Regions from separate parts of the Thauera sp. 63 genome, predicted to be linked through region 1. Evidence: predicted binding sites of a transcription regulator. Region 1 holds the regulator's gene; the other holds the start of a gene.
The links. Region 1 encodes sigma-54, which starts transcription at its own class of promoters, with help from an activator protein. Its sites were predicted from a motif close to TGGCACGCTTNCTGCTNA; they were not measured.

Region 1 (3,795 bases):
CAACCCTGCGCTGGCGCGCGAGATCGAGAACAGGGTCCGCGTCGCGGTCGGTCTGCCTGAAATGCCGCCGGCGACGCCCGCTGCGGCAGCCGCCGAGGCCTGAGCGCCCGACGCCATGGCCGAGCCCAGCCTGCGCGAGCGCGCCCTTCGCCACCTCGCCCGCCGCGATCATTCGCGCGCCGAGCTGGCGCGCAAGCTCGCCGCGCATGGCGAGGCCGACGAGGTCGAGGTCGTCATCGCACGCATGGGCGAACTCGGGTTGCAGTCCGACAGCCGCTTCGCGGAAGCCTTCGTGCGCGGCAAGGCCGCGCGTTTTGGCGCGAGCCGGCTGCGCAACGAGCTGGCCCGTCGCGGTATCGAGCGCGAACTGATCGACGAGGCCATCGCCGGCGAATGTACCGAGTCCGAGATCGAGCGTGCCCGCAGCGTGCTGCATGGCCGCTTCCGCGAGCCGCCGACCGACCCCCGCGAGTGGGCCCGGCAGGCGCGCTTCCTGCAAACCCGCGGCTTTGCGCCCGACCTGATCCGCAAGCTGCTGAAAGAGCCCTACGATGAGTCTGCTTAAGGTCGCCGGTCTGCAGAAGCGCTACAAGGCGCGCACGGTGGTGCACGACGTCGGCTTCGAGGTCGGCTCGGGCGAGGTCGTCGGCCTGCTCGGCCCCAACGGGGCGGGCAAGACCACCTGCTTCTACATGATCGTCGGCCTGGTGCGTGCCGACGGTGGCCAGATCGGGCTGGACGGCAAGGATCTCACCCACCTGCCGATTCACGCCCGTGCCCGCCTCGGCCTGTCCTACCTGCCGCAGGAAATGAGCGTGTTCCGCAAGCTCACGGTGGCCGAGAACATCCGCGCGGTGCTCGAACTGCAGGGGCTGGAGTCACGCCAGATCGACGAGCGCCTGCAGGAACTGCTCGAGGAACTGGGCATCACCCACCTGCGCGACAACACCGCGATCTCCCTGTCGGGTGGCGAACGCCGCCGCTGCGAGATCGCCCGCGCGCTCGCCACCGATCCGCGCCTGATCCTGCTCGACGAGCCTTTCGCCGGCGTCGACCCGATCGCCGTGATCGATATCCAGAAGATCATCCGCTTCCTCAAGGAACGCGGCATCGGCGTGCTCATCACCGACCACAACGTGCGCGAGACGCTTGGCATCTGCGATCGCGCCTATATCATCAGCGAGGGTCGCGTGCTCGCCAGCGGCCAGCCTGACGAGATCATCGCCAACGAGAAGGTGCGCCAGGTCTACCTCGGCGAACATTTCCGCCTCTAGCGCCCGAATGAAACCCAGCCTCCAGCTCAAGCTCTCGCAGCACCTCACGCTGACGCCTCAGCTGCAGCAGTCGATCAAGCTGCTGCAGCTGTCCACGCTCGAGCTGAACCAGGAGATCGAGCGCTTCCTGCTCGAGAACCCGATGCTCGAGCGCGAGGAGATCGACGACTTCGTGCCGCAGCCCGGTCTCGCCACCAGCACCCCGCCTGCCGAACGTGAGCGCGAGCGCGAACGCGAAACCAGCGCCGAGGCCACCAGCGACGGCGAAGCAGGAAAGGCGAACGATCGCGAGGACAACGAGGAAGGCATCGACTGGTCCAACGTCGGCAGTGGCGCCCAGGCCAAGCGCGACGATGACGACGACACCGACTTCCAGGAGTTCCAGGCGGCCGAGCTGTCGCTTCGCGACCACCTCGACGAGCAGGTCGCGCTGTCGCCGCTCTCCGACCGCGACCGCGCGCTGGTGCGCTTCATCATCGAGGCGCTGGACGACGACGGCTACCTGCACCAGCCGCTCGAGGAGTTGCTCGAGTTGCTGCCACCCGAGCTCGACATCGACCTCGACGAGCTTTCCATCGCGCTGCGCCACGTACAGCACCTCGACCCTGCCGGCATCGGCGCACGCAGCCCGCAGGAATGCCTGTCGCTGCAGCTGCGAGCGATGCCCGAGACGCCGACGCAGATGCTCGCGCTCGAGATCGTTGACCAGCATCTCGAACTGCTCGCCGAGCGCAACTTCGCGCGCCTCAAGAAACACACCGGTTGCGACGACGACCAGCTGCGCGCTGCCCACGCTCTGATCTGCAGCCTCGACCCGCATCCGGGCTCGCGCCACTCCGTCTCCGAGACGCGCTACGTGCTGCCTGACGTCATCGTGCGCAAGATCCGCGGACGCTGGACCGTCAGCCTCAACCAGGACGCGATGCCGCGCCTGCGCGTCAACCGGCTCTACGCCAGCCTGCTGCAGCAGAACCGCGGCCAGGGCGGCGGCCTGACCGGCCAGTTACAGGAAGCACGCTGGCTGATCAAGAACGTCCAGCAGCGTTTCGACACCATCCTGCGGGTCTCCCAAGCCATCGTTGACCAGCAGCGGCAGTTCTTCGATCATGGAGACGTGGCGATGCGGCCACTCACTCTCCGGGAGATCGCGGACCAGCTCGAACTGCACGAATCCACCGTTTCGCGCGTCACGACGCAGAAATACATGGCGACGCCGCGCGGTGTGTTCGAACTCAAGTATTTCTTCGGCAGCCACGTCTCCACCGACACTGGCGGAGCGGCCTCTTCCACGGCGATTCGGGCGCTGATTCGTCAACTGGTGGACGCCGAGGACAGCAAGAAGCCGCTGTCCGACGCAAGGATTGCAGAAGTTTTGGGCCAGCAGGGTATCGTGGTCGCACGACGCACCATCGCGAAGTACCGCGAATCACTGAATATCCCGCCGGTCAGTCTGCGCAAATCGATCTGACAACAACAGGAGTTACCATGAATCTCAACATCACCGGGCGCCACGTCGAGGTCACCCCGGCCATCCGTGACTACGTGAGCACCAAGCTTGACCGCGTCATCCGCCACTTCGACAACGTCACCAGCGTGGCGGTGATCCTCTCCGTCGAAAAGCTGAAGCAGAAGGCCGAAGTCACGCTGCACGTGCGCGGCAAGGATCTCTTCGTCGAAAGCGACGACGCAGACATGTACGCCGCCATCGACTCGATGGCTGACAAGCTCGATCGTCAGGTGCAGAAATACAAGCAGAAGATGGCCGACCACAACCACGAAGCCCTGAAGCATCAGGAGCCGGAAGCCTGATTGCCAGGTTGCGGTTTTATGTCCGGGGTGTGGGTATAATGCGCGCGTTTTCAAGACGCGGCTTCAACGCATCCCGGTCCGTCCGATCGCCCAGCGCGGCGCCAGCGGCAACGGCGCTGCGCAAGCTCCACTGCGAATGAGCCTGATACCTCAACTCCTGCCACTGTCCAATGTGGTGGTCGATCTCGATGCAAGCAGCAAGAAGCGTGTCTTCGAACAGGCGGGGCTGCTTTTCGAGAACAACCAGGGCATCGCCCGCATTCTGGTGTTCGACAGCCTGTTCGCTCGAGAACGGCTGGGCTCCACAGGCCTCGGCCAGGGCATCGCCATCCCGCATGGCCGCATCAAGGGCCTGAAGGAAGCGGCCGGCGCCTTCCTGCGCCTGGCTGCCCCGGTGCAGTTCGATGCGCCCGATGGCCGCCCGGTGAATCTCCTGTTCGTGCTGCTGGTGCCCGAGCAAGCCAACGAGACCCACCTGCAGCTCCTGTCCGAGCTCGCGCAGATGTTCAGCGACCGCGCCTTCCGCGAGGCACTGCTGAACGCGCCCGACGCCGAACACATCCACCAGATGTTCCTCGACTGGGGTACCGATGCGGCAGACAAGCGTCGCGAGGCTGTTTGAGGCCCAGCGCGAGCGCCTTGAACTCACCCACGTCAGCGGACGTCTCGACGCCACGCTGGCCGTCGCTGAAGAGCGTATCTGGCCGGCCGA
Region 2 (3,795 bases), on a different contig from region 1:
GACCATCCTCGCCGACACCCTCAACGCCATCGAGAAGACCTCGGCCAAGCGCGGCATGAGCGCGGTCGACCTCTCTCTGCTCACCGACGGCCTGCAGGCCGAGCGCGAGCAGGGCATCACCATCGACGTCGCCTACCGCTACTTCTCCACCGGCCGGCGCAAGTACATCATCGCCGACGCCCCCGGCCACGAGCAGTACACCCGCAACATGGTGACCGCCGCCTCCACGGCCAACCTGGCGATCATCCTCATCGATGCGCGCAAAGGCGTACTGACGCAGACCCGCCGCCACTCCTACCTCGCCAGCCTGGTCGGCATTCCACACCTGGTGGTCGCGGTCAACAAGATGGACCTGGTCGACTATGACCAGGCCGTGTTCGAGCGCATCAAGGCCGAATACCTCGCCTTCGCCGCCAGGCTCGGCATCAATGACGTGCGCTTCATCCCGATCTCGGCGCTGGAAGGCGACATGATCGTCGATCGCGGCGACCGCCTCGGCTGGTACGACGGCCCGACCCTGCTCGACATCCTCGAGAACGCCCCCGCCGCCCACACCGAACAGGCCGAGAACTTCCGCCTGCCGGTGCAGTTCGTGTGCCGCCCGCAGGATTCCGCCAACCCCGAGCTGCACGACTACCGCGGCTTCATGGGCCGGGTCGAATCGGGCGAGATCGCCGTCGGCGACGCCGTCACCGTGCTGCCTTCGGGAGCCACCAGCCGCGTCAAGCGCATCGAACTCGGGGGCGCCAGCCTGCCGCGCGCGATCCACGAGCAATCGGTGACCCTGCTGCTGGAAGACGAGATCGACATCTCGCGCGGCGACCTCATCGTGAAGTCGAGCGAGGCGCCAGAGCCCGTCAAGCAAGTCGACGCCACCGTGTGCTGGCTGTCGGAAACCCCGTTGAATCCGGCCCGAACCTACCTGGTGCGGCACACCACTCGCGAAGTGAAGGCCAAGGTCGCGACCATCGATTACCGGCTCGATGTGAACACTCTGGAGCGAGAAGCGAGCACCGGCCTCGCCATGAACGACATCGCCCGTGTCACGCTCAAGCTCGCACAGCCGATCGTCGCCGACCGCTACAAGGACAACCGCGCCACCGGCGCCTTCATCATCATCGACGAGAGCACCAACAACACGGTGGGTGCGGGCATGATCGGCTGAATGCCTTCACCCATCCCGAGCCGGGCGACGACATCTCCGTGAGGTGTCGTCGCCCGGCTTTTCTTCGTCTACGCCCTACCACCACGCACGCTCTTACGTCTGGCGTTGCGTCGGTTTTTTTTACACCTCACTCCCGCTTGTATGCCTAGACCCTTGAAAACTCTCCGCTTTAAATCTTGGCACGAATGGTGCTTAAGCTATATGCATTATTTCTAATGCAAACTTTGTGATGCGACTGCGATAGAAGGGCGGACCGCGAGAAGCACTCACCTCGTCTCGACGCACTCGGCATCACGCATGGATCAACTCAGGGGACTGAACAATGAAGCATCTTCTTCTCTCCGCGCTGCTCACGACGGGCTTTGCTGCAAGTGCCATGGCCGCGCCGCTGACCCTCACCGGTAACTACGTGCGCGTCGGTATCAGCGACTACGGCACCCTTGGCAGCAACGGCTCGACTTCGCCTGGCATCCTGCACGACTCGACCGGCACGCAGAACTTCGCACCTGGCGGCATCCCGAACGACTACCTGACCCCGGGCACCCCGAGCGAGGGCTTCGCGATCAACAGCGCGGAGACAGGATTCCGCGTCAACAACAATGCGTGGACTGAAGACTTCGGATTTGCCTCGCCGACGCTGCTGACGGGCGGCGCCGCCCAAGGCTACGACAACGCGGCAAGCTGGACCGGCAGCCTCGCCGGTTCGCTGAGCATCACCAACAGCTACTTCTTCAACAACGGCGACGAGCGCGTCGTCGTGCAGACGGTGATCACCGCCCTGCAGAGCCTCGGCGACCTGGTGTTCGGCCGCCACCTCGACCCGGATCCGGACGTCAACCGTTTCAACTCGTATGACACCCGGAACACGCGTGGCAACACCCTGTTTGCGCCCGAGGACCTCGTCTCCGCCGCGGGGCTGAGTACCGGTCTGACGATTGGCATCCTCGACCTGCAGAACGTCTACCGCTCGAACACCGGGATCAACACCTCCTGCTGCAACAACGATGATCCCTACAACGTTCTGGCCGGCTACGGCCCGGTGTTCGGTTCGGCCACCCCTTTCAACGACGGCGACTACGGCCTGCAGATGGCATGGTTCATTGGTGATCTCGAGGCGGGTCAGTCGGCAACCCTGACCTACGCCTACGTGATGGGCGCACGTCAGTCGGATGTCGGTGGCGACGACAACAACGTACCCGAACCGGGCACGCTCGCCCTCCTCGGCCTCGGACTGGCGGCCCTGGCGCGTCGGCGTATGCGCCAGTAAGACCAGAGCGCTTTCCGGCAGGACGAATCGGACCACCAGCGCGTGGTCCGATTTTTTTGTGCAGGCCCAGGTGGTGCTGCCCGGCCCGGCGCCCCTCAGTTCTTTCCGCTTTGCCGCGGCGCCCGCATTGCAGATAATGCGGCGACGATCCACTCGGCAGGACCGCAGCAGGTGACCGGCACAGAACTCAGCGCAACCCGTCTCGATAAATGGCTGTGGGCAGCCCGCTTCTTCAAGCATCGTACTGCTGCCACCGAGGCCGTCGATGGCGGCAAGGTCAAGCTCAATGGCGCAGCGGTGAAGCCCGCCCGCGAGGTCAAGGCTGGAGACCGGATCGACGTCACCATCGGCGAGGACACCCGCTCGGTCGTCGTGCGCGCGATTGCCGAAAAACGCGGATCGGCGACGGTCGCGCAAACGCTTTACGAAGAAACGACCGAAAGCATCGAACAGCGTGAGCGCGCGCGCGAGCTGCGCAGGTTCGCCGCACCGCCGGGCGCCGACCTGCATGGCCGCCCGACCAAGCGTGATCGCCGTCGGATCGACCGCTTCGGCGGATACTGAAATCGGCCCGCGGCGGGCGGGCACATCGCAGTCAGGCCCGCCCTTCACCGGCACCATCGCCACCCATGCAGCCGAAGCGCTGAACTTCGGCCACCCTCCGACACTCCGATCATCAGGATTCGCCACACTGATGCCGCGACCGCCCGAGGAGAGTGTCGATGTCGACCCGACATGGGATTGTCTTCCGCCATGTCGTCGCCCTGCTGTTTCTCTTGCTCGGCAGTGCCGGCCTGACCCTCCTTGCCGCCAACGGCAGTTCCGGCTTCGCGCTTGTACTGCGGATCGACGGCGTCATTGGCCCGGCCAGCGCCGACTACATCCACAAGGGACTGGCTCAGGCCACCGCGCGCGGCGCGCAACTGGTCGTGATCGAGATGGACACCCCCGGCGGGCTCGACACCTCGATGCGCAGCATCATCAAGGACATCCTCGCCTCGCCCGTACCGGTCGCAGGCTTCGTCGCCCCGGAGGGCGCCAGAGCGGCGAGTGCGGGTACCTACATCCTCTACGCCAGCCATATCGCCGCGATGGCGCCGGCGACCAACCTCGGTGCCGCGACGCCCGTCGCCATCGGCCTCGGCGGCCCTCAACCCGGCAGCACTGCGCCGCGGGAAGAGGAGACGGACACTCCCGCCGCCACGTCCGATGAGCGGACGACAGAGCAGACGCCTGCAAGCCCCGCAACCGCCCGCAGCCCGGCCGATGCCATGGCCGCCAAGTCCATGTCCGACGCCACGGCCTACATCCGCAGCCTTGCGCAACTGCGCGGTCGCGATGTCGATTTCGCCGAGCGCGCGGT

Region 2: the regulator sigma-54 is predicted to act here: its motif matches at 1,343-1,360, upstream of C664_RS04050 (PEP-CTERM sorting domain-containing protein).

Annotation. Positions count from the first base shown of each region.
Region 1 is NZ_AMXC01000011.1:23,678-27,472, reverse strand. It holds gene recA (recombinase RecA) at 1-103, shown strand, start outside; gene recX (recombination regulator RecX) at 116-565, shown strand; gene lptB (LPS export ABC transporter ATP-binding protein) at 552-1,274, shown strand; gene C664_RS11340 (RNA polymerase factor sigma-54) at 1,282-2,742, shown strand; gene hpf (ribosome hibernation-promoting factor, HPF/YfiA family) at 2,760-3,083, shown strand; gene ptsN (PTS IIA-like nitrogen regulatory protein PtsN) at 3,220-3,705, shown strand; gene hprK (HPr(Ser) kinase/phosphatase) at 3,674-3,795, shown strand, end outside.
Region 2 is NZ_AMXC01000003.1:38,959-42,753, reverse strand. It holds gene cysN (sulfate adenylyltransferase subunit CysN) at 1-1,165, shown strand, start outside; gene C664_RS04050 (PEP-CTERM sorting domain-containing protein) at 1,488-2,432, shown strand; gene C664_RS04045 (RNA-binding S4 domain-containing protein) at 2,604-2,996, shown strand; gene C664_RS04040 (NfeD family protein) at 3,155-3,795, shown strand, end outside.